2 regions of the Pseudomonas sp. CF161 genome follow, and region 2 is predicted to be linked to the other one. Evidence: predicted binding sites of a transcription regulator. Region 2 holds the regulator's gene; the other holds the start of a gene.

Region 1 (15,556 bases), on a different contig from region 2:
CCACCCCCGCGTTCAGCGCCAACCTGGTTCAGAACGAGCTGTATCAGGACCCGGTCGACGCCAGCCTGAAACAGCAGGTCGCCACCTTCAGGTTCACCCACCCGGTGGATGAAGAGAGCGTGCGCAAACGGATCAAGTTCTCCCTCGGCACCGGCCTGCAATACCGCGACCCTAAAGCCGCGAACCAGCCCGAGATCAGCTTCGACACCTTCAAGCTGCAGGCCTATATCCGCTCTCCGGCGTTGGCCACGCCACTGGAAACCAACCAGATCAGCCTGACCCTCGGCGAAGGGGTCAAGTCCCAACTGGGCGGCAACGCCACTCCCGCCTCGCAAACCCGCCTGGTGACGGTGCCCGGTCGCTATCGGCTGACCTTCAGCAACAGCGAAATCAACTTCGCCGACAATGATCGCGGCGAACCCGAGCCGGTGCTGATGTTCACCAGCTCCAACGCCGTGGCCGACGAGGCGATTGCCGGCAAGGTCCAGGCCTGGCTGCTGCCGGAAAAACCCCAGGACGACCTCGCCCCCTGGAACGCCAAGGACATCGACGAAGCCCTGCTGGCCCGCTCGCAACCGATCAAGCTCAGCCACGTACCCAGTGTCGAGCCGCTCAATACCGAGCACGCCTTCAAGTTCAAGGCACCCGCGGGGCGCACCCTCTATGTGCAAATCCCGGCGCGGATCGAGGCGATTGGCGGCTACCTGGCGAAAAACCCTACAACCTCGTTGCTGAGCATGCCGGCCTACCCGCGCACCCTGCGCTTTCTGTCCGACGGTGCCCTGCTCAGCCTCACCGGTGAAAAACGCGTGGGTTTCATGGCCCGTGGCGTGCCCGGCGCCCACGTGGAGATCGCCCGCGTCCTACCCAACCAGCTGCAGCACCTGGTCGACCAGAGCAGCGGCAGTTTTGCCCGCCCCAACTTTGCCAATGACTATTTCGACCGCATGGTCGAACGCCAATCCCTGGACATCCCGCTGTCCTCCAGCGATCCGTCCAAGACCCAATACGACAACGTCGACCTTGGCAGCTACCTCAGTGCCAACGGCGGACGCCGCGGGATCTTCGTGCTCAAGCTCAGCGCCCAGGACCAACCGAGCCAGCGCACCTTCGACGGTTACTCGCAAAGCGCGACCAATGACCTGCGCTTCATCGTGGTCACGGACCTTGGCATCATCGCCAAGCGTTCCAGCGACGGCAGCCATGACCTGTACGTGCAATCCATCGGCAGCGGCCTGCCGGTGGCCGAGGCCCAGGTCGAGATCATCGGACGCAACGGCCTGCCGGTCAGCAGTGGCAAGACCGACGCCCAGGGTCACGCGCACTTCGCCAAGCTCGACGAACTGCGACGCGAGAAAACCCCGCTGATGTATGTGGTGACCCGCGGCAATGATCAGTCATTCCTGCCGATCGCTCGCCAGTCGCAACAGCTGGACCTGTCGCGCTTCGACGTCGGGGGCCTGCAGGAAGACGGCACCAGCAACCGCCTGAGCGCCTACCTGTTCAGCGACCGGGGCCTGTACCGCCCGGGCGAGACCGCACACCTGGGCATGATCGTGCGCAGCGGCGACTGGAAAGGCGCCTTGCAGGGCCTGCCGGTCGAACTGCTGATCACCGACCCACGGGGCCTGACGGTGGTGCGCGAGCCCCTGAAATTGTCTTCCAGCGGTTTTGAAAGCTACGACTTTGCCAGCAGCGACGTGGCACCGGCCGGCGATTACACCGCGACCCTGCAACTGATTGGCGACAAACAACTGCGAACCCACCTGGGCAGCGTCAACTTCAAGGTCCGCGACTTCGAGCCGGACCGCCTGAAGGTCAGCCTGAGCCTGCACGAAACCCCGGTCGCCGGCTGGATCGCGCCGGATCAGGTCGAGGCCAAGGTCACGGCGCTGCACCTGTTCGGCGCGCCGGCCGCAGGGCGGCGGATCACCGCCAACCTGTCGCTGAACCCGGCACTGGCGGGGTTCGAGCGTTACCCCGAGTACCGCTTCCGCCTCAACGACTCGCTGACTGAAGCCAGCAGCGAAGACCTGGCGGAAACCACCGCCGACGACAATGGCCAGGCCGTGCTCGACCTGGACCTCGAGCGTTTTGCCAACAGCACCTACCGCCTGCAGGTCCTGACCCAGGTGTACGAGGCCGAGGGCGGGCGCAATGTGGCGGCGCAAAGTTCGTTGCTGGTGTCTTCGGCGCCCTACCTGATCGGGGTCAAGAGCCAGGACTCGCTGTCCTACGTGGCCAAGGGCACGGCGCGCCAGGTGCATTGGCTGGCTGTCGGCCCGGACCTGAGCCCGCGCGCGGTCGAAGGCCTGGTCAGCCAGGTGATCGAGCACCGCTACGTGTCGGTGCTGGTCAAGCAGGCCAATGGCACCTACAAGTACGAGTCACGCCTCAAGGACACGGCTCAACCCGCCTCGCCGCTGACGCTCACCGAGCAAGGTGCGACCCAGGTGCTGGACACCCAGACGCCCGGCGACTTCACCCTGCAACTCAAGGATGCCAACGGCAACCTGCTGAACCAGATCGACTACAGCGTGGCCGGTAAAGGCAACACTTCGCGCTCCCTGGAACGCAACGCCGAACTGCAACTGCGCCTCGACAAACGCAGCTACGCCAGCGGCGACGAGATCGCCATCAGCATTCGCGCGCCCTACACCGGCGCCGGGCTGATCACCATCGAGCGCGACAAGGTCTACAGCCAGCAGTGGTTCAAGGCCGACAGCACCAACAGCGTGCAGCACATCCGGGTGCCCAAGGGCCTGGAGGGCAACGCCTACGTCAACGTGCAGTTCGTGCGTGACATCGGCTCGTCCGAGGTCTACATGAGCCCGCTGTCCTATGGTGTGGTGCCCTTCAGCATCAACCTCGATGCGCGCCGCATGCCGCTGAAAGTCGAAGGCCCGGCACAGATCGAACCGGGGCAAGTGCTGGATATCAAGGTCAGCAACGACCGGCCGACCCGCGCGGTGATCTATGCGGTTGATGAAGGCATTCTGCAGGTCGCACGCTACAAGGCGCCCGACCCGCTGGGCTTCTTCTTCCAGAAGCGCGCCCTGGAAGTCGGCACCAGCCAGATCCTTGACCTGATCCTGCCGGAGTTCAGCCGCCTGCTCAGTGGCGCAGCCCCAGGTGGCGACACCGAGGGCGCCCTGGCGTCGCACCTCAACCCGTTCAAGCGCAAACACCAGCCACCTGTGGCCTGGTGGTCAGGGGTGGTGGACCTGCCGGCCGGCGAAAGCGTGCTGCACTACCAACTGCCGGACAACTTCAACGGCAAGCTGCACCTGTTCGCCGTGGCGGTGGACGCCAACAGCGTCGGCGTCAGTGAAGGCGCGAGCGAAGTCCGCGGCCCGCTGGTGATCACGCCGAACGTGCCGGCCTTTGTCGCCCCAGGGGATATTTTCACGGTCAGCGCCGGGGTCTTCAGCAACCTGGAAGTCGATACCGCCGTGAAGTTCGAGCTGCAAACCAGCGCCGGGCTGCAGGTCGAAGGTGAACCCGGCAGCACGCTGCACCTGCAACCGCGCAAGGAAGGCGTGGCGCAGTTCCGGATCAAAGTCCTGGAAAACCTCGGTTCCGCCGACCTGCGCTTTATCGCGGTCTTGCCCGACGGCAAACGGATCCAGGTCGCGGAAACCACCTCGGTACGCCCCTTGAGCGAACACCGGGTGGCCCTGACCCTCGGCCGCTTTGAAGGCGCCAGCCAGGAACTGCTGCCGACCCGCAACCTGTTCAGCGAGTTGCGCAATGTCCAGGTGGGTGTTGCCGCGTCGCCACTGGTATGGGCCGACGGCCTGAAACACTACCTGGACGACTACGCCTACGCCTGCACCGAGCAGTTGGTGTCCAAAGCCATGCCGGCGCTGATCTGGCGTGATACGCAAGCGGGCGTGCCCTCCACGCAGGGCTTCGACGGCCTGCTGCGGGTACTGCGCCAACGGCAGAACCAGGCCGGCGGCTTCGGCTTGTGGGCGGCCAACCCACAGGTCACGCCCTACGCCAGCCTGTACGCCACCGACTTCCTGATCGAAGCCCGCGAACGCGGCCTGGCCGTGCCCGCCGACCTGCTGGAGCGGGCCAATGCCTACCTGACCGAGATCGCCAACGGTCCGAGCGAAGGCCTGCAGGAACTGCGCAACCGCGCCTACGCCAGCTACCTGCTGAGCCGCCAGGGGATCCTGGTCAGCGGCGCCCTGAGCGATATCCGCGAGCGCTACGAAACCTACCAAAGCGATACCTGGCAGAACGACCTGGGCGCGGCCTACCTGGCGGCCAGCTATAAGCTGCTGAAACAGGATCGCCAGGCCGATCGGCTGTTCCGCAAGCTTCCCTGGCGCACCCTGAACGACCGCTGGGATAGCGACGGTTTGTATTACGACCCCCTGGTGCACGATGCCGAGCACCTGCATCTGTTGAGCAAACACTTCCCCGACCTGGTGGACGATGTGCCGCTCGACTTGCTGGATAAACTCGGCAAGCGCCTCAACGAGCAGCGCTACAACTCGCTGTCGGCCGCCCTGCTGTTGCGGGCGCTGGACAACTACGGGCAGCGCGCCGACAGCGGCATGCACCTCAAGGCCAGCGCCTGGCTCAACGACAAGTCCCAGCAATTGCTGAACATGGTCGGCCAGCCTCCGCGCAGTGCGGTGCCGGCGGCCACTGAAAAGCTGCTGCTGGAGAAGTCCTCCGGTCCTGCCGCGTTCTACATGTTCAGCGAAGCCGGTTTCGATCGCGGCGCCAATACCCAGCCCTTGAGCAATGGCCTGGAAGTGATCCATGACTACCTCGACCTCAAGGGCCAGCCGGTGACCCAGGTCAGCGTGGGCGATGAGTTCCTGGTGCGCCTGCGCCTGCGGGCCACCGAACATGACCAGGTGCAACAAGTGGCCGTGGTCGACCTGTTGCCAGGTGGCGTCGAGCCGGTCTATCGCCTGCCCCCGCAGCCCAAGCAGCGCGACGAGGAGGATGAAGACGAGGAGCAATCGTCCGGCGATGACGACGAGCAATCCTGGCAAGCGCCGGTCGGCGAGAGTGAGCTGAGCAACTGGCAGCCGGAGTACATCGATGTGCGCGATGACCGCGTGGTGTTCTACGGCACCGTGCTGCGCGACGCCGCGACCTTTGTCTACCGCGTGCGCGCGACCAACGCCGGGACCTTCAACACGCCACCGGCGTATGCCGAAGGGCTCTACCAGACCACCCTGCAAGGACGTGGCAAGGTAGGCCAGCTTGAAATCGTCAAACCTTGAGCCCCAGCCCCAACGCAGGCCCCTTGCACAGCGCGTGAAACCGCTGCTCAAGGGCCTGCTGCTGGGGGCCATCGGCCTGGGGCTGCTGCGGCTGTGGCCCCATGCGCCGCTGCAACAGGCGGCGCCGTCGTCGCGGGTGGTGCTGGCCGAAGACGGCACCCTGCTACGCATGACCCTGGCCAGCGATGGCCAGTACCGCCTGTGGTTGCCCCTGGAGCGCATCTCGCCGTCACTGGTGCAGGCCCTGCTGCTCAAGGAGGACCGCAACTTCTACTACCACCCCGGGGTCAACCCGCCGGCGCTGTTCCGCGCCGCGCTGGCCACCTACAGCGGTGGGCTGCGCCAGGGCGGTTCGACCCTGAGCATGCAGCTGGCGCGCAGGCTGTATGACCTCAACACCCGGCAGGTTCCCGGCAAGCTGCAACAGATGGTCCTGGCCCTGTGGCTGGAGGCGCGCTACAGCAAGCACGACATCCTCGAGGCCTACCTGAACCTGGCGCCCATGGGCGGCAATATCGAAGGCGCCGAAGCGGCCAGCCGCGTCTACTTCGCCAGGCCGGCAGCCCAGCTCTCGCTGTCGCAAGCCCTGGCCCTGGCGGTGATTCCGCAACAACCCAACCGCCGCGCGGCCTTCACCGCCGACCTGCAACAGGCCCGCCTGCGCCTGATGGCTGCCTGGCGCGAGGCCTATCCGGATGACCCGCGCAATCAGAGCCTGCTGGAGTTGCCCCTGGAAGCCCGCAGCCGCCAGCAATTGCCGTTTCTTGCGCCGCACCTGAGCGAGCAACTGCTGGCCGCCCACGCCGGCAGCGAGCTGCAAAGTACCCTCAACCTGCCTTTGCAACGCCTGCTGGAGCGCCTGATCCAGGGTTACATCGGCGAAAAACACAACCTCGGCGTGGACAATGCGGCCGCCATCCTGCTCGACACCCGCGACCAGAGCGTCAAGGCCCTGGTCGGTTCGGCCGACTATTTCTCGCTGCCGATCCAGGGCCAGGTCAACGGCGTGCTAGCGCGGCGCTCACCGGGCTCGACCCTCAAGCCGTTTCTCTATGGGCTGGCGATCGACCAGGGGCTGATCCACCCCATGAGCATCCTCAGGGACATGCCGAGCAACTTCGGTTACTTCCAGCCGGAGAACTTCGATGGCAGCTTCATCGGCCCGCTGAACGCGCAGGAGGCGTTGATCCGCAGTCGCAACATTCCGGCGGTATGGCTCGCCAGCCAGCTGAAAACCCCGACCCTCTACGACCTGCTGCAACGCTCCGGCGTCAAGGGGCTGCGCGCGCCAGGGCATTACGGCCTGGCCCTGGCCCTGGGCGGTGGCGAGATGACCATGGAGGAACTGGCCCGGCTGTACCTGATGCTGGCCGGTGACGGCCACCTGCGACCGCTGCGCTACCTGAGCCAGCAGCCGACCAGCAGCGGCGAGCAACTGCTCAGCCCGCAAGCGAGCTTTATGGTGCGCGACATGCTGCGCCACAACCCGCGCCCGGATGGGCTGCCGGCCGACAGCCGCGGCCGGCATTGGCGCACCGCGTGGAAGACCGGCACCTCCTGGGGCTTTCATGACGCCTGGAGCGCCGGGCTGGTAGGGCCGTATGTGCTGGTGGTGTGGGTCGGCAATTTCGACGGCCGGCCCAACCCGCAGTTCATTGGGGCCAAGACCGCGGGGCCGCTGTTTTTCAGGATCGCCGATGCCCTGCCGCTGGCCTTGCCCACGGTCGCCGAGCGCGCCGACAAACCGCCGCCCGGGCTGACGCGGATCCAGGTCTGCAGCGCCTCGGGTGAACTGCCCAACCGCTGGTGCCCGCAAACCCGCAAGACCTGGTACATCCCCGGCGTGTCACCGATCCGGGTGTCGAACCTGCATCGCCCGGTGCTGATCGACACCCGCACCGGCAAGGCCGCCTGCCCGCCGTTCGACCCGCAGTACACCCGCGAGGAGGTCTTCGAATTCTGGCCCAGCGATGTGCGCCGGCTGTACCGCGCCGCCGGGTTGCCACGGCGCGCAGTGCCCAATGTGCTCAAGGCCTGCCAGCCCGAGCGCAATGCCGATCAGAGCGAGGCGCCACAAATACGCTCGCCACTGACCCAGGTGGTCTACCACCTGCGCCTGTCGCGACCGGAAGAAAACATCCAGCTGAGCGCCAACGCCGCCAGCGACGCACGCCGGCTGTACTGGTTCGCCGACCAGACCCTGATCGGCCAGGGCCCACCCCAGGTCAGCCTCACCTGGCGACCGCAACGGTCTGCCAGCTATCAACTGCGAGTCAGCGATGACCAGGGCCGCAGCGCCAGCCGCACCTTGAACGTAGAGTTCCAACCCTGACCCAGCCGCTGCCGAGCTGGGCGAGGCTACGCTGGCCGTATCAGGCGCGGGATTACATCCGGGAAAACTGCATCGTCTATCGGGGCCAGCATCCAAACGCGGCCCGAGCCTGGCGGCAGCAGCTACAGCTTGAGCCCGCGCTATCCCAGGCAGACCCAGGCGAAGGTCATGCCGCAGAACAGCATCGGCAGGAGATCAAGAAACACATTCATTCGGGCACGTTCCCTGTTGGCGAGTGCCAGCAATGTAGTCGCTGAATATGACAATTATCTGTCGCGCCGCCGCTCGCCACTGCGCCCTGCCCAGCCCCAAAACAGAAAAGCCCTGCTGGCATGAACCGGCAGGGCTTTTCGTGGTGAGTCGGGCTGAATGATCAGCCCGCCAGCATCAGGTCATCTGGATGATGGTCTGCATGATGGTGCTCTGGGTGGAGATGGTCTTGGCGTTCGCCTGGTAGTTGCTCTGCGCCTTGATCAGCTCGACCAGTTCGTTGGTCAGGTTGACGTTGGACTCTTCCAGGGAGTTGGACACCACAGAACCCAGGGTACCGGTCTGTGGCGAATCGTAGCCCGGGATGCCCGAAGCGTAGGTTTCTTTCCAACTGGTGCCGCCTACCGGCTGCAGGCCTTGCTCATTGGTGAAGCTGGCCAGGGAGATCTGGCCGATCGGCTTGGTCTGGTTGTTGCTGAAGTTGGCCAGCAACACACCGCTGCCGTCGATGGTCAGGTTGGTGATCTGGCCAGTGGCGTAGCCGTCCTGGGCCGGGATCGAGCGCGCGGTATCGGCGTTGACCTGGGCGGTGTTGGCCAGGGAGACCGATACCGTGCCGCCAGAGCTGGCGCCGTTGGCTTTCCACACGCCATTGGTCACGGTGCCCGGGATCCAGCCAGTCAACTTCAGGTCATTGCTGATGGTTGGGGTAGCCGGAGTTGATGGATTGGGAGTGCTGACCTGCAGCAACTTGCCGGACGTATCGAAAGTGATGGTCGAAGCCACCGGATCGGTGAGGGTACCGTTTTTGGTTGGCATGCTGCCATCCATGTTGCGACCGTCGATCAGGGTGTAGGTCTTCCAGGTGTTGGAGCCCGTCTTGACCATGTACTGGTCCATGCGGTGCTCGTTACCCTGGGTGTCGAAAATCGGCGTGCTGAACTGCTTGGTGAAGGTCGCCGACAGTGTCGGGTCAAACTTGTTACCCACGATCGTGTCGTCGATAACATCGGACGTCGAGTTCAGGTTGATGGTCGAAGACACCGAAGTGGTCGCCTTGGGCGCCAGGTTCGAGGTGTCGATCCGCAGGTCGGTCAACACACCGTTGATGATCTTGCCATTGGCGTCCACACCGTAACCCTGCAGGCGAGCGGTGCCGTCGGAGTTGGTGACGTAGCCTTCCTTGTCAGTCTTGAACGTACCGGCACGGGTGTAGGTCAACGAACCGTTGTTGCTCAGGACAAAGAAGCCCTGGCCCTGGATCCCCATGTCCAGCACGTTGCCGGTGTTGTTCACGTCACCCTGGTTGAACTGCTGGGAAACGTTGGCCAGGCGCACGCCGTTGCCAATCACTTTGCTGCCGCTGCCCAGCTTGGTGGCCGAGTAGACGTCGGCGAATTCTGCGCGCGACGATTTGAAACCGGTGGTTGCGACGTTGGCGATGTTGTTGCCGGTAACGTCCAACTGCTTGTTGGCTGCATAGAGACCGCTAAGGCCGATATTGAAAGACATATTCCACTCCTTGTGCCGGATTAGTCGGCTCTATATACCAATGGTTTTGACTTTGGACAGAGCGATCGGGCTGCTCAGTCCGGCGAGGTTCAACATCAATTCACCGCCAGTCTGGCTGATGGTGACGCTGTTGACCGTCGCAGGCAGGTAAGTGACCAGGGCGACCGCGGTGTTATCGATCGTGGTGCTGGCCTTGAACGTGTAGTTACCCGGGTCGGCCTTGGTGCCGTCGGTTTTGGTGCCGTCCCAGGTGAAGCTCGAGGTGCCCGCGACCTGGCTGCCCAGGTCGATGGTTTTCACCTCTTTGCCGTCTTTGTCGGTGATGGTCACCTTCACGCCCGCTACGCTGCTCGGCACGGTGATCGAACCGGTCATGCTCTTGGTGGTGTCGACCTGGGTAGTGCCGGACTGCACGATCACCGAGCGACCGACCAGGGACGAGGCCTGCAGGGCCTGGCTCGACTTGTAGTTGCCGGAAATCGCGGTGACCGAATCATTGAGCGTGGTGATGCCTTCCAGGCTGCTGAACTGCGCCAGTTGCGCCACGAACTCGCTGTTGTCCTGCGGGTCCAGGGGGTTCTGGTTTTTCAGCTGAGTCACCAGCAGTTGCAGGAACGCATCCTTGCCCAGGGCCTTTTTACCGGTGGCGCTGTTGGTGGCCGAGGTAATGCCGTCAGCGCTTGAGGTTGCGGTCTTTTTCGACGAGTTCGCGAGAATCTGGTTCAGACTCAAGCTGCTGGTGGTGCTGGTGGTGTCGTTAATGCTCATTGGCGAGGCCCCTTATCACTGACCCAGGGTCAGGACCTTCTGCATCATGGTCTTGGCGGTGTTCATCATTTCGGCGTTGGTCTGGAACGAACGGCTCGCGGAAATCATGTCGGCCATTTCTTCAACCACGTTGACGTTGGGGTAGTAGACATAACCCTTGGCGTCAGCGGACGGATGGTTAGGCTCGTAACGCGCTTCGAGGTTGCTCTGGTCTTCGACCACACCCAGCACCTGCACGCCCTGGCCAGTGGAGTCCTGGTTCTGGAACAGCGACTGGCTGCCACCGCTCTGCGCACCCTGGAACATGGTGGCGAACACCGGGTGGCGGGCACGGTAGGTCTGGTCGATGCTCGACGACACGGTCTCGGCGTTGGCGATGTTACTGGCGACGGTGTTCAAGCGAGTGGTCTGAGCACTCATGCCGCTACCGGCGATATTGAAAACACTGGCGAGGGACATGGATTACTCTCCGCGCAGGGCCGAAATCAGCCCTTTGAATTTGCTGTTGAGCAGCGTGAAGCTGGCCTGGAAGTTGACCGAGTTCTCGGCGTAGTTCGACTGTTCCAGTTGGGCGTCCACGGTGTTCTGGTCGATGGAAGGCTGCATCGGCGTGCGGTACAGCAGCGACTCGTCGCCGTTACCCATGCCTTCAGCTTCGATATGACGGCTGTTGGTCATGTTCAAGGCAAAGGTGCCGTTCTTGGTCTTCTCGTTCTGCTCGGCGAGCACGGCGGAGAAGTCCAGATCCCGAGCCTTGTAGTTCGGGGTGTCGGCGTTCGCGATGTTGTTGGCCAGAACCTCGGCGCGCTTGGCGCGAAAGCCCAGAGCCTGTTCATGGATACCGAGCGCTTTATCGAAGCTGATGCTCATGTCGGGAAACCTTTGGGTGACCTGATTTTTCGTAATCTGGATATAGCAAGCCCCGTGCCAAGTGCAAAAGCCCCGTAAATCAAGGCTTCGCCGGCAGCGGCAAGGCGGCAATGCCAGAAAAGCGGCAATGGATTTCCGCGATGCGCCAGCAAAGCGGCAACCTCACTGCCGCTTTTACGCCGCGACCCGGCAACGACCAGGCACAAAAAAAGAGGCCCTGGGGCCTCCTTTTATCCACACGCGCTACACCCGGCCTACTTCGCCTGGTAGATAATCCCCGGGCTGCACTGAACCATCTGGAAATGATCAGGCAGGCCGTTGAGCGCCTCGGATGCGCCAAGAAACAGGTAACCGCCCGGTTTCAAGGTGCTGTGAATGCGCATCAGGATGTCCTTCTTCACCTCGGCGGAGAAGTAGATCAACACGTTGCGGCAGAACACGATGTCGAACTTGCCGAGGCTCGCGTAGCTGTCCAGCAGATTGAACGAGCGGAACTCCACCCGACTCTTGATCGGCGCCTTGATCGCCCAGCGCCCCGGCCCTTTCGGGTCGAAGTAGCGTTGCAGGCGCTCGGCAGACAGGCCGCGGCCAATCGCCAGGCTGTCGTATTCGCCGGTCTTGCAGTTGTTGAGCATGGTGCCGGACAAATCGGTGGCAACGATCTGCACACCCATTTTCAGTTGGCCCATGTTGGTCCGTTCGAACTCATCGATCGACATCGACAACGAGTAGGGTTCCTGGCCCGACGAGCAGGCAGCCGACCAGATGCGCAAACGCTGGTTCGGACTGGCCTTGATCGCTTCGGGAAGGACCTTGTTCTTCAGGACCTCAAAGGGATAGGTATCGCGAAACCATAAGGTTTCGTTAGTGGTCATGGCATCCACCACCTGCTCGCGCAAACCGCTGCGCGGCTGGGTCTGAATACGCTGCACCAGCTCACCCAGGGATTTGATGCCCTGCTGTTCCATCAGTTTGTTGAGACGGCTCGATACCAGATATTGCTTGTTCTCACCCAGCAAGATCCCACAGGCTTTTTCCAGGAAGACCCGGAACTGTTCGAAATCCAAATTACCCGTAGACAATGATGCCGCCTCTTAAATCGTATGACCGCCAGGAGCCGATGCCCCTAGCTGTTGTCTGCTGCTTTGATCCGGTCGACTACCCGGGATGCCAGGTCATCAGGACGGAATTTGGCAAGGAAGTCATCGGCACCGACCTTCTTCACCATCGCCTGATTGAATACACCTGACAACGAAGTATGCAGGATGATATGCAGCTTTTGCATGCGCGGATCGTTGCGTATCTCGGCCGTGAGGGTGTAACCGTCCATCTCCGGCATCTCGATGTCGGAAATCATCATCAGAAATTCTTCTTCCGGCTTCTTGCCCTCGTCCACCAGCTTGCGCAGGTAATCCAGGGCCTGGCGGCCGTCGTTCAGCGCGACCACTTCCACGCCAACCGTCTGCAGGCAGCGTGTCACCTGCTTGCGTGCCACCGACGAATCGTCGACGGTCAGTACCCGCAGGGAAATCGCCTTGTGCTGGGTTTCGACGTCCACCACACCGACAGAAATCACTTCCGAGGTCGGCGCCACTTCCGCCAGCACCTTCTCGACATCGATAATTTCGACCAACTGATTGTCAACCCGGGTCACGGCCGTCAGGTAGTGATCGCGACCGGTGCCTTTGGGTGGCGGATGGATCTCCTCCCAGTTCATGTTGACGATACGTTCCACCGACCGCACCAGAAACCCCTGGGTCTTGGTGTTGTACTCAGTGATGATCACAAACGGGTTGCTCAGGTCTTTCAATCCACCCGAACCGGTGGCCATCGCCAAATCCAGGATCGGGATGGTCGCCCCGCGAATACTTGCGACACCGCACACGACAGGACTGGATTTAGGCATCAAGGTCAGTTTCGGGCACTGCAACACCTCCCGAACCTTGAACACGTTGATCCCGTAAAGCTGCTGGCCGTCCAGACGGAACAGCAGCAGCTCCAGGCGATTCTGCCCAACCAGTTGCGTGCGCTGGTTAACCGCATCCATTACACCCGCCATGCCCAGACTCCCCAAAGCTTTAAGTTCCGACGCACGCTCATCGCTAAACGGCACGGGGCTTGCTTTTTAACTGTTATGAACGCCAAAACGACATTTTTCCGACGTCTGACATCAAACTACCGCAAATTACTTTGCGCGCTGTCAGTTTTGTCTATTTTCAACCCTGGCGGCCCTGCCCTTGCTGACTCGGTCACCCTGCCTGATCTACTTATCGGCGTCACTCAAGGGTTTCTTGAATTCACCGTAGAAGACTATCTGGCCACCAGTCAAACCGCCGGACGCTATGAAATCACGGTTGCGCAACTTGATCCGCGCATGCGCATGCCCAATTGCGACAAGGAATTGACAGCCACCCTTGAAAGCCCGGCGCAGCCCATTGGCCGCGTCACGGTCAAGGTCCGCTGCGACGGCGCCTCGCCCTGGACCGTGTTCGTGCCGGCCCAGGTCAAACTGTTTCGCGAAGTGGTGACCACCACCCGACCGCTCAAGCGCGCCGGAATCATTGCACCGGAGGAGGTCACTCTGCGTGAACGCGACATCAGCCAGGTCAACCAGGGCTACCTGACCTCGGTCGACGATGCCATTGGGCAGAAACTTGTCCGACCAATGGTCGCCGATCAAGTCGTTACCCAACTGCACCTTGAGCAGGCCGAGGTGGTGCGCAAGGGCGATCAAGTGGTGATATCTGCCCGCAGCGGCACCCTGAACGTGCGAATGCCCGGCGAAGCACTGTCCAATGGCGGCATGAACGAGCAGATAAGGGTCAAGAACCTGAACTCGCAACGTGTGATAAAGGCCCGGATTACCGCTCCCGGCCAGGTAGAAGTCGCAATGTAGGAACTGGCGCACAAGCCCGCCCTTCCCTAAACTGTGGTCCATGCGGGCCGCAGCCATGGGCGTTGGTTAATCGACAATAGCGCCTAAAGTTTTCCAGGGTATGGCCGAAAACATGGCAAGCGTCCAAATACCCAGAGGTTTTTTTATCATGGTCATCGATTTCAGCCGTTTAAACAGCTCCCCCTCACTTACCGGCAGTACGCGTACCAGCGCCAACAAAGACATCGGCGACACCGACAAGTCTGCGCCGCTGGCTACCCCGGCTGAACAAGCCAGTACCACCAAAAGCGGGGAATCGGTACACCTCAGCAATGAGGCTCAGCGTTTGCAAAAGGTCACTGACAAGCTGCGCGATCAGCCTGCCGTCGACAACGCCCGCGTGGCCGAGTTGAAAGCAGCGATTGCCGATGGCAGCTATAAAGTCGACAGCAACCGCGTAGCCAGCAAACTGCTCAATTTCGAAGCCCAGCGCTAGCCAAAGGCCTGCGCCAGGCTTTTGGACGCTTAAAACCCAAGGCCAGCCATGCACGACTCTAATTTACTGCAACTGATCACTGAAGATTTTGCTCCAGCTCAACAATTGCTGGAACTGCTGAAGACCGAATCCCTCGCTCTGTACGGCCGCGACATGCCGCTACTGGAGGATATTCTGGCGCAGAAACATGCGCTGATCATTCTGCTCGAACAGCATGGCCGCAAGCGCAGCGAAATTCTTGCCAGCCTGAACCTCCCCGCCAGCCGCGCCGGCCTTGAGCAACTGGCTGAACATTCCTCGATCGGCCCGCAATTGCTCGAGCAAAGCGATGTGCTGACCGAGCTGCTCGCCGAGTGCCAGGCGACCAATGAACTCAACGGTCGCTCGATCCAGGTTCAGCAGGCCACCACCGCGAACCAGCTGAAAATCCTCAACGGCGGCGAAAGCCCCGCACTGTATGACGCCCGCGGATCGACCTCTCTGCTTGCGAAGCCACGCCCGCTCAGTCAGGCTTGACCCGGAAAATGTGCGCGCCCTATCAAGCAGCGAAACATGCTGGCAAAATGCTGGCTCTTGCGTGTAGTCGTATTTTGTCTGGAGACTGATGAACCGTGTTCAATGCCCCAAGCGCGGAAGATGCTCCGCAGCCCCCTAAGGTTCTCACCACTCCTCTGGAGATAGCTTCGAACCTGCGGATGCTACAAGAGAGCCATGACCCGCTGATCATCACCTTCCATGAGCGCAGCCAGCGCTTTCAGAGCTATCTGGTCGAAGTCGATCGCGACAGCAACATGATCGCCCTCGATGAAATGATTCCCCGCGACGGTGAACGTTTCATGCTGGCCGGCGAGCCATTTCGCGTCGAAGGCTTCCATGAAGGCGTGCGTATCGCCTGGGAAAGCACCAGTACCCCGACCCTTGATGAGTCCAACAACGGTCGCTGCTACCGTGGCACCCTGCCGGACGAAGTGGTTTATCACCAGCGCCGCAGCGCCTTCCGTGCAGCGCTCAAGCTTTCGCAACTGGTCAATGTCGAACTCGATGGCGAAAAGCTCAAGGAATCCATCCGCGGCAAGCTGCTGGATATCTCGGCCACCGGCTGCAAACTGCGCTTCGAAGGCGATATCTCCGAGCGCCTGCAACTGGGCCAGGTCTACGAACGTTTTATCGCCGCCCTGCCCTTCGGCAGCATGACCGCTCCCGTCGAGCTGCGGTATCTGCACTATGAAGAGCGCATCGAT
Region 2 (15,556 bases):
GGCAAAGATGAAGTTGGCCGCCGACGGCAGCACTTCAAACCCCTTGGCCTGCAACTGCGCCACCACGTGCTCGCGACTGTCGATCACCTGTTTGCAGGTCTGCTCGAAGTACTCGCGATCCTCGAATGCCGCAGCGGCGCCGACAATCGCCAGGCGATCCAGCGGGTAGGAGTTGAAGCTGTTCTTGATCCGCTCCAGGGCCTCGATCAGGTCCGGATGGCCCACCGCCAGACCGACCCGCAGGCCCGCCAGGGAACGGGACTTGGACAGGGTCTGGGTCACCAGCAGGTTCGGGTAACGGTCCACCAGGCTGATCGCGGTCTGGCCGCCAAAGTCGATATAGGCCTCATCCACCACCACCACGGAGTCCGGGCTGGCCTTGAGGATCTGCTCGATCGCCTCCAGCGCCAACAGGCAACCGGTGGGCGCGTTGGGGTTGGGGAAAATGATCCCGCCATTGGCCCGGGCGTAGTCTGCCGTGCGGATCTGGAACTGCTCATCCAGCGCCACCGCTTCGAACGGGATGCCATACAAGCCGCAATACACCGGGTAGAAGCTGTAGCTGATATCGGGAAACAGCAGCGGCTGCTCGTGCTGGAACAGGCCGTGGAAGATATGCGCCAGCACCTCGTCGGAACCATTGCCAAGGAACACCTGGCTGGCCTGCACCCCGTAATACTCGGCGACGGCGTGCTTGAGCAGGTCGCTGTTGGGGTCCGGATACAGGCGCAGGTTGTCGTTCAACTCGCCGCGCATCGCCGCCAGCGCCTTGGGCGACGGGCCGTAGGGGTTTTCGTTGGTGTTGAGTTTGACCAGCTTGGCCAGTTTCGGCTGTTCGCCCGGCACATAAGGCACCAGATCCTTGACGAACGGACTCCAGAATTTGCTCATGCTCATTGCCCCTGCTCTTGATCGTCGACGATGCGGTACTCGGCGCTGCGGGCGTGGGCGGTCAGCGACTCGCCACGGGCCAGCACGGAAGCGGTCTTGCCCAGTTCGGAAGCACCCTGCTCGGAGCAGAAGATGATCGACGAACGTTTCTGGAAGTCATAAACCCCCAGCGGCGACGAGAAACGCGCGGTGCCGGAGGTCGGCAGCACGTGGTTCGGGCCCGCGCAATAGTCGCCCAGGGCCTCCGAGGTGTGGCGTCCCATGAAGATCGCGCCAGCGTGGCGAATCTGCGGCAGCCAGGCTTGCGGGTCAGCCACCGACAGCTCCAGGTGTTCCGGGGCAATGCGGTTGGCGACGTCGATCGCCTGCTGCATGTCGCGCACCTTGATCAGGGCGCCACGGCCGTTGATCGAAGTGTTGATGATTTCCGCGCGCTCCATGGTCGGCAGCAGCTTGGCGATGCTCGCCGCCACCCGGTCGAGGAACTCGGCATCCGGGCTGACCAGGATCGCCTGGGCGTCCTCGTCGTGCTCGGCCTGGGAGAACAGGTCCATGGCGATCCAGTCCGGATCGGTCTGGCCATCGCACACCACCAGAATCTCCGACGGCCCGGCGATCATGTCGATCCCCACCTGGCCAAAGACGTGGCGCTTGGCGGTGGCGACATAGATGTTGCCCGGCCCCACCACCTTGTCCACCCGAGGCACGCTTTCAGTGCCGTAGGCCAGGGCGGCTACCGCCTGGGCGCCACCGATGGTGAAGACCCGGTCGACCCCGGCGATGCAGGCCGCAGCCAGCACCAGCTCATTGAGCTCGCCACGCGGGGTGGGCACAACCATCACCACTTCGGCGACGCCGGCGACCTTGGCCGGAATCGCGTTCATCAGCACCGAAGACGGATAGGACGCCTTGCCGCCCGGCACATAGAGCCCGGCACGGTCCAGCGGGGTGACTTTCTGCCCCAGCACCGTGCCGTCGGCCTCGGTGTAGGTCCAGGAATCCTGTTTCTGTTTTTCGTGGTAGCTGCGCACCCGAGCGGCAGCCTTTTCCAGGGCTTCGCGCTGGGCCACGGTGATGCGGGTCAAGGCCAGTTCCAGGCGCTCGCGCGGCAGGATCAGGTCGGCCATGGACGCCACTTGCAGGCCATCGAACTTCTCGGTGAACTCCACCAGCGCCGCATCGCCACGCTCGCGCACGGCCTTGATGATGTCCAGCACCCGCTGATTGACCGAGTCGTCAGACACACTTTCCCAGCTCAGCAGATGATCCAGATGATGCGCGAAATCCGGGTCAGCAGCGTTGAGTCGGCGAATTGCAGTCGGTGCGGTCATAGCGAGAGCCTCATAGGATTGGCAAAAACTCAGGCGCCCGAAGCTACCATTCGATCCGCTTGGGCACCTGAGAATTCTGGCTATGAGGCGGATAGACGGGCGCAACTCAAGGTTGCGCGGGTAAATCAGCCGCGGTGTCGCGACTCCACTGCTTTGCGCAGGGTGTCGATCAACGCCTGGATACGGGCGTGTTGCATTTTCATCGAAGCCTTGTTGACGATCAGCCGGGAGCTGATGTCGGCAATGAAATCCTGGGGTTCCAGGCCATTGGCGCGCAAGGTGTTGCCGGTGTCGACCACGTCGATGATCTTGTCGGCCAGGCCAATCAGCGGCGCCAGCTCCATGGAGCCGTAGAGCTTGATGATGTCGACCTGGCGGCCCTGCTCGGCGTAGTAACGCTTGGCAACGTTGACGAACTTGGTCGCCACCCGCAGCCGGCCCTTGGGCTCGACATCGCCGACCCGGCCAGCGGTCATCAGCTTGCACAGGGCGATACGCAGGTCCAGGGGCTCATACAGGCCCTGGCCGCCGTATTCCATCAACACATCTTTACCGGCCACGCCCAGGTCTGCGGCACCATGCTCGACGTAAGTCGGCACGTCGGTGGCACGCACGATCAGCAGGCGTACATCGGCCTGGGTCGTGGGGATGATCAGCTTGCGGCTCTTGTCCGGATTCTCGGTCGGCACGATACCCGCTTCAGCCAGAAGCGGCAGGGTGTCGTCCAGAATGCGGCCCTTGGACAGTGCGATGGTCAACATGGGAAACGTCAGTCCTTATCAGGCTACTGATGGCCGGTCGCAAACGGCGCCGGACACGCATCGAGGGCATTACAGCCTCGATGAAGCAAATCAGTTAACAGCAAACTGTGGCGAGGGCGCTTGCTCCCTCACCACAATTGCAGCAGAAACTAGCCCGGTACGCGGCGGATCTTGGCGCCGAGCATCTGCAGTTTCTCTTCGATGCACTCGTAACCACGATCGATGTGGTAGATGCGGTCGATCAGGGTGTCACCTTCGGCGATCAGCGCCGAAATCACCAGGCTGGCCGAAGCGCGCAGGTCGGTGGCCATGACGGGCGCGCCCTTGAGCTTCTCGGTGCCGGTGACGATGGCCGTGTTGCCTTCAACCTGGATCTTGGCGCCCATGCGGTGCAGTTCGTAAACGTGCATGAAGCGGTTTTCGAAGATGGTCTCGATCACCGCGCCAGTGCCTTCGGCAATCGCGTTGAGGGAGATGAACTGCGCCTGCATGTCGGTCGGGAACGCCGGGTACGGAGCGGTACGCACGTTCACGGCTTTGGGCCGCTTGCCGTGCATGTTCAGTTCGATCCAGTCTTCGCCGCAGGTGATTTCAGCACCGGCTTCGCGCAGTTTTTCCAGCACGGCTTCGAGGATGGTCGGATCGGTGTCCTTGACCTTGACGCGGCCGCCGGTAACGGCTGCAGCCACCAGGTAGGTGCCGGTCTCGATACGGTCCGGCATCACCTTGTAGGTGGCCGGGTGCAGACGCTCGACGCCATCGATGGTGATGGTGTCGGTGCCGGCGCCACTGATCTTGGCGCCCATGGCGATCAGGAAGTTCGCCAGGTCGATGACTTCAGGTTCGCGAGCGGCGTTTTGCAGCACACTGCGGCCTTTGGCCAGAGCGGCCGCCATCATGATGTTCTCGGTACCGGTCACACTGACGGTGTCGAAGAAGAAGTGCGCACCGCGCAGGCCACCCTCAGGGGCCTTGGCCTTGATGTAGCCGCCTTCGACGTCAATCACCGCACCCATGGCTTCCAGGCCACGGATATGCAGGTCGACCGGACGCGAACCGATGGCGCAACCGCCAGGCAGGGCCACTTCGGCTTCGCCGAAACGGGCAACCATCGGGCCCAGTACCAGGATCGAGGCACGCATGGTTTTCACCAGTTCGTACGGTGCGATCAGGGTCTTGATGGTGCGCGGGTCGATTTCGACGCTGAGCTTCTCGTCGATCACCGGCTCGATGCCCATGCGACCGAACAGCTCGATCATGGTGGTGATGTCGTGCAAGTGCGGCAGGTTGGCCACAGTCACCGGGCCATCGCACAGCAGGGTAGCGGCCAGAATCGGCAGGGCGGAGTTCTTCGCCCCGGAGATGCGGATTTCGCCATCAAGACGAACACCGCCGGTAATAATCAATTTATCCATAAGAATCTCGACGCCCTTGGGCTCAGGTGCGCTCGGCCCAGGCCGCGCTGCTGAAAAATTTCATAGTGACCGCGTGGATGCTGCCATCGGCGATCCATGGGTTCAAATGGGCATAGATGCTCTGCTGACGCTTGACCGGGCTCAAAGCCACCAGTTCGTCACTAATCACGTTCAGCTGAAAGTTGCAGCCTTCGCCCTCAACTTCTACCTGTACTGATAAAAGAGTCTCGGACAGCTTTCCCTCAAGAAAGCTCTTCACTTCGGTGGCCTGCATGCTCAACCTCAATCGGCGCCCTGTGCGCGCGGGTCGCACATCATACAAAAAAGCCCCGCGCCTGCGAACCCCGCATAGCAGGACTCTGACGGGGGGCTTCTATAAAGGTGGGTTATTACGGATGGGTCAGGATTTCGGTGAGGCCGGAGACCTGGGCAATTTCACGCATGTCTTCGGGCAATCCGCGAACGCTGACGGCCTTGCCAGCCGCCAGCCCATCACGCATGAACGCCAGCAGCAGCGCCAGACCGACGCTGCTGGACTTGGTCACCGCCGAGCAATCGAGCACCAATGTCGCGTCCTTGCTGGCTTTGATCAACGACTGGCCCTGCTTGCGCAGGTCCGGGCCGCTGCGGTAATCCAGCACTCCGCTAAGCAGCAATTCGCCAGCATTCCCCTGGCGGACGGCCGACTCGCTCATTGCGCGGCCTTCTGCGCGGCGTCTTCGGTCACTTCCTTGGCCTTGGCCACTTCACCGGCCCAACCGTTGATGGTTTTGTCCAGGTCGTTGCCATTGCGCTGCATCGCATCAGCGAACTGATCACGGAACAGCTTGCCGATATTGATGCCGTTGATGATCACGTTGCGCACTTTCCACTCACCGTTGATTTTCTCAAGGGTGTAGGACACAGGGTAGATCGAGCCGTTGTTGCCCTTGACCTGCATGTCAACGCTGGTGCGGGTACCGCTTTCATCCTTGGCCGGAGAAACGGTGATGCCCTGGTTGTTGTACTCAAGCAACGCATTGCCATAGAACTGCATCAGGCTGCGTTTGAAGTTTTCCTGGAAGCGCGCCATCTGCTCCGGGGTGGCCTTGCGCGAGTACTTCACGGTCATGATGCTGCGCGAAATACCGTCGGCGTCCACCACCGGGCCAACGATGCCGTTGAGCGCCTGGTAGAACTCGCTTGGGCTCTGCTTGTACTTCTCTTTGTTGGCCGCCAGATCGGCGAGCAACCGGGTAGTGGTGTCCTGAACCAGTTCGTGCGCGGAAGGCGCAGCCACGGCGTTAGCCATCAACGGCAGCGCCGCGAGTAATACCAACAGGCCACGTCGCAAGGTAGAGATCATGGAAAAACTCCTCATTTGGCGTCTTTGCTAACGGTATTGAGCAGGAATTTACCGATCAGGTCCTCAAGTACCAGCGACGACTGGGTGTCATGGATGGTCCCGCCATCCTTGAGCAAGGCTTCTTCCCCACCGACGCTGATACCGATGTATTTCTCACCCAACAGGCCAGCCGTGAGAATAGATGCAGTGGAGTCAGTCGGCAGGTTATCTACGCGCTTTTCCACTTGCAGCGTCACTCGACCGGTGAAACTGTCGCGATCCAGATCGATAGCCGTGACCTTGCCGATGGTCACACCGGCCATGGTCACTTTGGCTCTGACAGTCAAACCGGCGATATTGTCGAAATAGGCATAAAGTTTATAAGTATCGGTGGCTGCGCTCGGGGACAGGCCGCTGACCCGCAGCGCCAGCAACAGCAAAGCCAGGATGCCAGCCAGCAAGAAAAGGCCGACACCGATTTCCAGGGTGCGGTTTTGCATCAGAAATCTCCAAACATCAAGGCGGTCAGAATAAAGTCCAGGCCGAGTACAGCCAATGAGGCATACACCACGGTCTTGGTAGTGGCACGACTGATCCCTTCTGAAGTGGGCTCACAGTCATAGCCTTGGAATACGGCGATCCATGTCACGACGAACGCAAAGACAATGCTTTTAATAACACCATTGAGCACGTCACCGCTGAACGTCACGCTATTTTGCATGTTCGACCAGTAGGAACCCTCATAGACTCCCAACCAATCGACGGCCACCCACGAACCACCCCAGATCCCGACCACGCTGAAAATGATCGCCAGCAACGGCAGGGAAATAAAGCCGGCCCACAGACGCGGGGCGACGATGTATTTGAGCGGGTCCACGCCAATCATTTCCAGGCTGGACAGCTGCTCGGTGGATTTCATGTTGCCGATTTCCGCCGTCAGCGCCGAACCGGCGCGCCCGGCGAACAGCAGTGCAGTCACCACCGGCCCCAGCTCGCGCAACAGCGTCAGGGCGACCATCTGCCCTACCGCCTGCTCCGAGCCGTAGCTGGACAGGATATTGAAGCCTTGCAGCGCCAACACCATGCCGATGAACACCCCGGAAACCACAATGATCACCAGCGACATCACGCCCACGGCATGCAGTTGCTTGATCAACAGGCCAAAACTGCCGCCGATGCCGCCGCGCCCCAGCAGGGCGTGAAACAGAAACAGCGTGGAACGCCCAAGCACCGAAACTACATCGATGCCAGAACGACCGAAGAGGCGAACCCTCTCCACTAAAGATATCTTGCGCATCAGCGCTTCCCCAGAAGATCTGCGCGGTAGTCCGGCGCTGGAAAGTGAAAGGGTACCGGGCCGTCTGGGTCGCCTTTCATGAACTGGCGGATGCGCGGATTATCGGACCCCATCAGCTCATCGGGCGTGCCCTGCCCCAATACCTGGCCATCGCCGACCACGTAGATGTAATCGGCAATGCTCGCGGTTTCTGCAAGATCGTGTGACACAACGATACTGGTAATGCCCAGCGCGTCGTTGAGCAGGCGAATCAGGCGCACCAGAACCCCCATGGCAATCGGGTCCTGGCCCACGAAGGGCTCGTCATACATGAGGATCTGCGGGTCCAGGGCGATCGCCCGGGCCAATGCCACACGACGCTTCATACCGCCGGACAGCTCATCCGGCATCAATTCGATGGCGCCACGCAGCCCGACCGCCTGCAGCTTGAGCAGGACAATGTCGCGGATCATTTCATCCGGCAGCTGGGTATGGACCCGCAGCGGGAATGCGACGTTCTCGAACACGTCCAGATCGGTAAACAGCGCGCCACTCTGGAACAGCACGCCCATTTGCTTGCGTGCGTCGAACAGGTCGCTGCGTGAGAGCTCCGGCAGATTCTGACCGTTGACCCACACTTCACCGGCGCTGGGGCGTAATTGCGCGCCCATCAGGCGCAACAGGGTGGTCTTTCCGCAACCGGAAGGCCCCATGATCCCGGTGACCTTGCCCCGCGGAATACGAATATCCACGTTATTGAAGATGCTGCGCGTACCGCGCTTGAAGGACAGCCCCTTCAGCTCGACCGCGTAGGCGTTATCGGCACTCATCTAAACTCCTTGCGATGCAGCCTATCACTAGGGCGCTAGGCTCCCTGCCGGGAGTTGATTCACCCGGGGCAGGCCGAACTGGCGGCGAACTATATCATTGCTGATACGGAGCCCCCAAGGCCGAAGCCTCGGCTATTCAGCCACACGACAGGCAAAAAACCAGGCCTTTCCTTAGTTACCCCCAAGAAAGGCTGACGAACTTGCGTGAGGGAATTGATCATTGCCGCTATAATCGCCGCCTTTTCATCAGGCTATACGATTTCTGACATGAGCCAATCCAGCGACCTGATTCAATCGGCACAACGCACCATCCGCCTCGAAGTTGAAGCAGTAGAAGCCCTGCTGCCCCTTATCGACGCTGATTTCGTACGCGCTTGCGAGATGATTCTGGCCAGCAAAGGCCGCGTAGTCGTGGTCGGCATGGGCAAATCCGGGCATATCGGCAACAAGATCGCCGCGACCCTGGCCAGCACCGGCACCACGGCGTTTTTTGTCCACCCGGCCGAAGCCAGCCACGGCGACATGGGCATGATTACCCGGGACGACGTGATCCTGGCCCTGTCCAACTCGGGCTCGACCAATGAAATCGTGACCCTGTTGCCGCTGATCAAGCGCCTGGGCATCCAGCTCATCAGCCTCACCGGCAACCCGGACTCACCGCTGGCCAAGGCCGCCGAGGTCAATCTCAACGTCCACGTCGAGCACGAAGCCTGCCCGCTGAACCTGGCGCCGACCTCGTCGACCACTGCCGCCCTGGTCATGGGCGACGCCCTGGCCGTGGCACTGCTGGAAGCACGCGGTTTTACCGCCGAAGACTTCGCGTTTTCCCATCCGGGCGGCGCCCTGGGGCGTCGCCTGCTGCTGAAAGTCGAGAACGTGATGCACGCCGGCAGCGAACTGCCCCTGGTGCAACGCGGCACCCTGCTCAAGGACGCGCTCATGGAAATGACCCGCAAGGGCCTGGGCATGACCGCGATCATCGAGGCCGACGGGCGCCTGGCCGGGATCTTCACGGACGGCGACCTGCGCCGCACCCTGGATCGCACCATCGATATCCACCACGCGACCATCGATGAAGTCATGACCCTTCATGGCAAGACCGCTCGTGCCGATATGCTGGCAGCCGAAGCGCTGAAAATCATGGAAGACCACCGAATCAACGCACTGGTAGTGGTGGACAAGGAGGACCGACCTATCGGCGCCTTCAACCTGTCCGACCTGCTGCGTGCCGGAGTAATGTGATGAGTGCCGACCTGCTGCAACGTGGCAAAAACATCAAGCTGGCGATTTTTGACGTCGACGGCGTACTGACCGACGGTCGCCTGTACTTCCTCGAAGACGGCAGCGAGTTCAAGACCTTCAATACCCTCGACGGCCAGGGCATCAAGATGCTGATGGCCGCCGGCGTGCAGACCGCAATCATCAGCGGGCGCAAGACCCCGGTGGTCGAGCGCCGGGCCAAGAACCTGGGAATTCCCCATCTGTACCAAGGCCGCGAAGACAAGCTGGTGGTACTCGACGAGCTACTTGGCCAACTCGGCCTAAGCTATGACCAGGTCGCCTACCTGGGTGACGATCTGCCGGACTTGCCGGTAATCCGTCGCGTCGGCCTGGGCATGGCCGTGGCCAATGCTGCAAGTTTCGTCCGCGAACACGCCCACGGCATCACCCAGGCCCGTGGCGGCGAAGGTGCCGCGCGCGAATTCTGCGAGCTGATCCTGCGCGCCCAAGGCAGCCTTGAAGCGGCCAACGCCGCCTACTTATAGAGCCTTTTATGCTGAGCAAAAAGATTCGCAACATTCTGCTGTTCGGGGTCCTTGCCGCGTTGTTCGCGGCAGTCGGCTACTGGAATATCAGCCCGGAACGCTTCCTCGACAAGCCAGTGGCACAGGTCGACGAGAGCGCCATCGACTATTACGCGGTCAACGCACGCAGCGTGCAGTACCTGCCCGACGGCAAAATGCAGTACGAAATGACGTCCGACAAGGTCGAGCACTTGAAGGCCACCGAAGTCACCCTGCTGACCAAGCCAGACCTGCAGATGTACCGCGGCACCACCTTTCCCTGGCATGTCCAGAGCGAACGCGGCGAGGTCAACCCGGACGGCACTGAAGTCGAGCTGATCGATTCGGTACGGGTCGCACGCACCGATGAGAAAAATCGCACGGTGCTGATTACCACTTCCCGCATGACAGTATTCCCGCAGAAGCAATATGCGCAGACCGAGCAAGCCGTTAGAATCGACGGCGCCGGCGGCGTGACTACGGCCAAGGGAATGAAAGCGTATTTGAAAGACGGCAGGATGAACCTGCTATCGAACGTAAGAGGACAGTATGAGGCTCGTTAAAACCCTCCCTATTTTGCTCAGTCTGGGCGCAGCACTGGGAAGCGTGAGCGCCTGGGCTCTGCCGAACGATAGCCAACAACCTATCCGCATTCAGGCCGATGACGCACAACTCGATGACCGCCAGGGCATCGCCACCTACAAGGGCGATGTGATCATCACCCAGGGCTCGATGAAGATCACTGGCAATACCGTGACCATCACCCGCACCGCGTCCGGTGAAATCGACGTGGTGACCTCGGTGGGCAACCTGGCGTATTTCGAGCAACTGCAGAAAGCCACCGATCCCAAGCCGGTACAGGCCTACGCCGTGACCATTCAGTACCACGCAGCGCAAAACCGCATCGTACTGATCGACAAGGCCAAGGTGATCAACGACGGCAACACCACCGAAGGCGAGAAAATCGTCTACGACACCGTCAAGCAGGTCGCCAACGCCGGTCGCGCCAATGGCAGCTCGGTCACCGCGCCACGTCCGCGGATCGACATGGTCATCCAGCCGAAAAAGAAAACTGACGAGCAAAAGGCCCAGTAATGGCAACTCTGAAAGCTCAGCATCTGGCCAAGAGCTACAAGAGCCGTCAGGTCGTGCGTGACGTCAGTCTGTCCATCGACAGCGGTCAGATCGTCGGCCTGCTCGGCCCCAACGGCGCCGGCAAGACCACCTGCTTCTACATGATCGTCGGCCTGGTCCAGGCCGATCAGGGGCGCGTGCTGATCGACGACCTCGACGTCAGCCACCAGCCCATGCACGGCCGCGCCCGTGCCGGCATCGGCTACCTGCCCCAGGAAGCGTCGATCTTTCGCAAGCTGTCGGTCGCTGACAACATCATGGCCATCCTCGAGACCCGCAAGGAGCTCGACAAGGCCGGTCGCCGCAAGGAACTGGAAAGCCTGCTCCAGGAATTCCACATCCACCACATTCGCGACAACCTCGGCATGAGCCTGTCCGGTGGTGAACGCCGCCGAGTGGAAATCGCCCGCGCCCTGGCCACATCGCCGAAATTCATCCTGCTCGACGAACCTTTCGCCGGCGTGGACCCGATCTCGGTCGGCGACATCAAGCAGATCATTCATCACCTCAAGGCCAAGGGCATTGGTGTACTGATCACCGACCACAATGTCCGGGAAACCCTCGATATCTGCGAAACAGCCTACATCGTCAACGACGGTCAACTGATCGCCGAGGGCACGCCCGAAACCATCCTGGCCAACGAATTGGTCAAGGAAGTGTATCTGGGCCATGAGTTCCGCCTGTAAGCACTGAGGTGTTTGGCTAGTCGCCAGAGCGCCACCTTCAATAAATCCCTACAAATTTTATTGTTACCGCGCTCTAGGCAAACACTTCAGTTTCAGGCATATAATTTGCTTATGTTTGGCGCTCACGCGCCCTGTAGTGGATGGCGCATGTGCGCCGGCGAATAAGGTGTTAAGCCCCTGCCATGAAACCATCGCTAGTCCTGAGAATGGGCCAGCAGCTGACGATGACACCGCAGCTGCAACAGGCCATCCGCCTGCTCCAATTGTCGACCCTGGACCTGCAACAGGAAATCCAGGAGGCCTTGGAGTCCAATCCGATGCTCGAACGCCAGGAAGAAGGCGACGACTTCGACAACACCGACCCTCTGGCCGACAACGCCGAGCAAAAACCCAACACCGACATCCAGGAACCCTCCTACCAGGAAACCGCCCCCACGGTGGACAACCTCGAGGACGGCGAATGGAACGAGCGCATTCCCAACGAATTGCCGGTGGATACCGCCTGGGAAGACGTCTACCAGACCAGCGCCAGCAGCCTGCCCAGCAACGATGACGACGAGTGGGACTTCACCACCCGCACCTCCGCCGGCGAAAGCCTGCAGAGCCACCTGCTGTGGCAACTGAACCTGGCGCCGATGTCCGACACCGACCGCCTGATTGCCGTGACCCTGATCGACTGCATCAACAATCAGGGCTACCTGGACGAAACCCTCGAGGAAATCCTCGAAGCCTTCGATCCGGAGCTGGACATCGAACTGGACGAGATCGAAGCCGTCCTGCACCGCATCCAGCAATTCGAGCCGGCCGGCATCGGTGCACGCACCCTGGGTGAGTGCCTGTTGCTGCAACTGCGCCAGCTGCCAGCCAAGACCCCTTGGCTGAGCGAGGCGCAGCGCCTGGTCAGCGACTACATCGACCTGCTGGGCAGCCGCGACTACAGCCAGCTGATGCGCCGCATGAAGCTCAAGGAAGACGAGCTGCGCCAGGTCATCGAACTGGTACAGAGCCTGAACCCGCGCCCCGGCTCGCAGATCGAGTCTGCCGAGGCCGAGTACGTGGTCCCTGACGTGATCGTGCGCAAGGACAACGAGCGCTGGCTGGTCGAGCTGAATCAGGAATCGGTGCCGCGCCTGCGGGTCAACCCGCAGTACGCAGGCTTCGTGCGCCGTGCCGACAGCAGCGCCGACAACACCTTCATGCGCAATCAGCTGCAAGAGGCCCGCTGGTTCATCAAGAGCCTGCAAAGCCGCAACGAAACCCTGATGAAAGTCGCGACCCAGATCGTCGAGCATCAGCGCGGCTTCCTCGAGTACGGCGACGAAGCGATGAAGCCGTTGGTCCTGCACGACATCGCCGAAGCGGTGGGCATGCACGAATCGACGATTTCCCGGGTGACCACGCAAAAATTCATGCATACCCCACGGGGTATTTATGAACTGAAATACTTTTTCTCCAGCCACGTAAGTACCTCCGAAGGCGGTGAATGCTCGTCCACGGCGATTCGCGCGATCATCAAAAAACTGGTGGCCGCGGAAAATCAGAAAAAGCCGTTGAGTGACAGCAAGATCGCTGGTTTACTGGAGGCACAAGGCATTCAGGTAGCCCGTCGTACCGTCGCCAAGTACCGCGAATCCCTCGGGATCGCGCCTTCCAGCGAACGGAAGCGGTTGATGTAACCGCCGGGCTCGCCACAGCGTTCCAGTGGCAGGCAACCCAGCCTGCCGCTTTATGCACTGGCAACGAAGGAGAAGCTGTATGCAAGTCAACATCAGTGGACACCAACTGGAAGTGACCGAGCCCCTGCGCGCTTACATCGGCGAAAAACTCGACCGACTGGAGCGGCACTTTGACAAGATTACCAATGTGCAGGTAACGATGGCTGTCGAGAAACTGAAGCAGAAAATCGAAGCCACCCTGCACATCCACGGTGGGGAGGTTGTCGCCAATGCAGAACATGACGATATGTATGCCGCGATCGACCTGCTCACGGATAAGCTGGACCGCCAACTGAAAAAGCATAAGGAAAAGCAACTCCACCTTCTCCAAGGCACGGGTCGCTAACACTCCCCTCCCATGATCCGACTTGAAAGTATCCTGACCCCCGGCCGTTCCCTCGTGAACGTGCCGGGCGGCAGTAAAAAACGCGCTCTCGAACAAATTGCCAACCTGATCAGCCGCGAAGTGCCGGATCTGGAGATGCAGGATGTCTTCGAGAGCCTGATTGCCCGTGAAAAACTCGGTTCCACCGGTTTTGGCAACGGCATCGCCATTCCACATTGCCGCCTCAAAGGCTGCGAGTCGCCCATCAGTGCGTTAATGCACCTGGACGCCCCCATAGATTTCGACGCCATCGACGGCGCGCCGGTCGACCTGCTGTTCGTACTGCTGGTCCCCGAAGCTGCTACCGATGCGCACCTGGAACTGCTGCGGCAGATCGCCAGCATGCTTGATCGCAAGGAAGTGCGTGACAGGCTGCGCAGCGCCGACAGCAACCAAGCCCTGTATCAGGTAGTCCTGGACGAGCAGAACGGTCAGTAACCATGCGCTTGATCATTGTCAGCGGCCGCTCCGGCTCCGGTAAAAGTACCGCCCTCGCTGTCCTGGAGGATAACGGTTACTACTGCATCGACAACTTGCCGGCAGGCTTGCTGCCGGAGTTGGCCGAGCGTGCATTGATCCACACCGAACTGGCGCAACCGCTGGTGGCGGTCTCGATCGATGCGCGCAACCTGCCAAGCCATCTGTCACGCTTCCCCGAGCTGTTGGAAGAAGTGCGCAGCCGGCACATCCAGTGCGATGTGCTGTACCTGGACGCCGACGAGGAGACCCTGCTCAAACGGTTCTCGGAAACCCGTCGCCGCCACCCGCTGAGCAGCGCCAATCGCTCACTGGCCGAGGCCATCCAGGACGAAACCCAGCTCCTGGGCCCGATCGTCGACCTGGCCGACCTGACCATCAACACCACCAATCTGAACCTGTATCAGCTGCGCGACACCATCAAGTTGCGCCTGCTGAACCAGCCGGAGCCGGGCACCGCGTTTCTGGTGGAGTCCTTTGGCTTCAAGCGGGGCATGCCGGTGGATGCCGACCTGGTGTTCGACGTGCGCTGCCTGCCCAACCCCTACTGGAAGCCCGAACTGCGAGACCAGTCAGGGCTGGACCAGCCTGTAGCCGATTACCTGGCCGCACAGCCCGATGTCGAAGACATGTTCCAGGACATCTCCAGCTACCTGCTCAAATGGTTGCCGCGCTTTGCCGCCAGCAACCGCGCTTACGTCACTATTGCCATTGGCTGCACGGGCGGGCATCACCGCTCGGTCTACCTGACCGAACGCCTGGGCCAGGTCCTGCAACAATCCCTAAAGAACGTCCAGGTTCGCCACCGCGACCTTAGCTGAAAGGACCACCACCGCGATGCCTGCTCTGGAAATTGAAATCATCAACAAACTGGGCTTGCATGCCCGGGCTTCTGCAAAATTTGTCGGTGTGGCCGGCCAGTTTCAGTGCCAGATCAGAGCGGGCAGGACTCCCGAGTCCATGGTCGACGGTAAAAGCATCATGGCGATGATGATGTTGGCTGCAGGCAAAGGCACCCGCATTCATCTGAAAACCGAAGGCGAGCAAGAGCAGGAAGCGCTGGATGCGCTGGTGGCATTGATCAACAATTATTTCGACGAAGGCGAGTAAGCAACGCCCTCGGCGCGTCGACTGTCCAGCCGACGCGCACCAGGCCAGGCCGCTATTTGGCTCGCTAGGCCAGCGCCGTATCCATCACCATCATCAGACAGAAACCGATGCACAGCCCAAGGCTCGCGAGCTTCTCGTGACCGTTGCGCCGCGACTCGGGAATCACCTCGTGGGTCACCACCAGCAACATGGCGCCTGCGGCCAGCGCCAGGCCCAGGGGCAACAGAATCTCGGCCAGGCTCACCAGCCAGGCGCAGAGCAAGGCAAACACCGGTTCGACCAGGCCCGAGGCGGCGCCAATCAGGAATGCCTTGACCCGCGACATTCCGGCCCCCGCCAGCACCAGCGCGATGACCAGGCCTTCCGGCACGTCCTGCAGGGCGATGCCCATGGCCAGGCTGTCGGCGTCGGGCATGCCGCCACCGGCAGACACCCCC

Evidence for each region. The regulator sigma-54, encoded in region 2, starts transcription at its own class of promoters, with help from an activator protein. The targets are predictions, from matches to a motif close to ANTGGCATNNANNTTGCTNT.
Region 1: flgB (flagellar basal body rod protein FlgB) is a predicted target of sigma-54. The motif match lies at 10,987-11,006, and genes of this name have one in related genera.

What each region holds. Positions count from the first base shown of each region.
Region 1 covers NZ_ATLP01000038.1:127,473-143,028, forward strand. Annotated here, with positions in the region: gene CF161_RS05890 (alpha-2-macroglobulin) at 1-5,252, shown strand, start outside; gene pbpC (penicillin-binding protein 1C) at 5,287-7,584, shown strand; gene flgE (flagellar hook protein FlgE) at 7,972-9,306, opposite strand; gene flgD (flagellar hook assembly protein FlgD) at 9,337-10,074, opposite strand; gene flgC (flagellar basal body rod protein FlgC) at 10,090-10,533, opposite strand; gene flgB (flagellar basal body rod protein FlgB) at 10,537-10,944, opposite strand; gene cheR (protein-glutamate O-methyltransferase CheR) at 11,199-12,026, opposite strand; gene CF161_RS05925 (chemotaxis protein CheV) at 12,071-13,003, opposite strand; gene flgA (flagellar basal body P-ring formation chaperone FlgA) at 13,079-13,840, shown strand; gene flgM (flagellar biosynthesis anti-sigma factor FlgM) at 13,989-14,315, shown strand; gene CF161_RS05940 (flagella synthesis protein FlgN) at 14,364-14,831, shown strand; gene CF161_RS05945 (flagellar brake protein) at 14,927-15,556, shown strand, end outside.
Region 2 covers NZ_ATLP01000074.1:75,059-90,614, reverse strand. Annotated here, with positions in the region: gene hisC (histidinol-phosphate transaminase) at 1-891, opposite strand, end outside; gene hisD (histidinol dehydrogenase) at 894-2,222, opposite strand; gene hisG (ATP phosphoribosyltransferase) at 2,348-2,983, opposite strand; gene murA (UDP-N-acetylglucosamine 1-carboxyvinyltransferase) at 3,133-4,398, opposite strand; gene CF161_RS13545 (BolA family protein) at 4,421-4,672, opposite strand; gene CF161_RS13540 (lipid asymmetry maintenance protein MlaB) at 4,788-5,093, opposite strand; gene CF161_RS13535 (phospholipid-binding protein MlaC) at 5,090-5,743, opposite strand; gene mlaD (outer membrane lipid asymmetry maintenance protein MlaD) at 5,755-6,222, opposite strand; gene mlaE (lipid asymmetry maintenance ABC transporter permease subunit MlaE) at 6,222-7,019, opposite strand; gene CF161_RS13520 (ATP-binding cassette domain-containing protein) at 7,019-7,828, opposite strand; gene CF161_RS13515 (KpsF/GutQ family sugar-phosphate isomerase) at 8,096-9,070, shown strand; gene CF161_RS13510 (HAD family hydrolase) at 9,070-9,594, shown strand; gene lptC (LPS export ABC transporter periplasmic protein LptC) at 9,603-10,175, shown strand; gene lptA (lipopolysaccharide transport periplasmic protein LptA) at 10,162-10,707, shown strand; gene lptB (LPS export ABC transporter ATP-binding protein) at 10,707-11,432, shown strand; gene CF161_RS13490 (RNA polymerase factor sigma-54) at 11,615-13,108, shown strand; gene hpf (ribosome hibernation-promoting factor, HPF/YfiA family) at 13,188-13,493, shown strand; gene ptsN (PTS IIA-like nitrogen regulatory protein PtsN) at 13,506-13,970, shown strand; gene rapZ (RNase adapter RapZ) at 13,973-14,830, shown strand; gene CF161_RS13470 (HPr family phosphocarrier protein) at 14,847-15,119, shown strand; gene CF161_RS13465 (ZIP family metal transporter) at 15,184-15,556, opposite strand, start outside.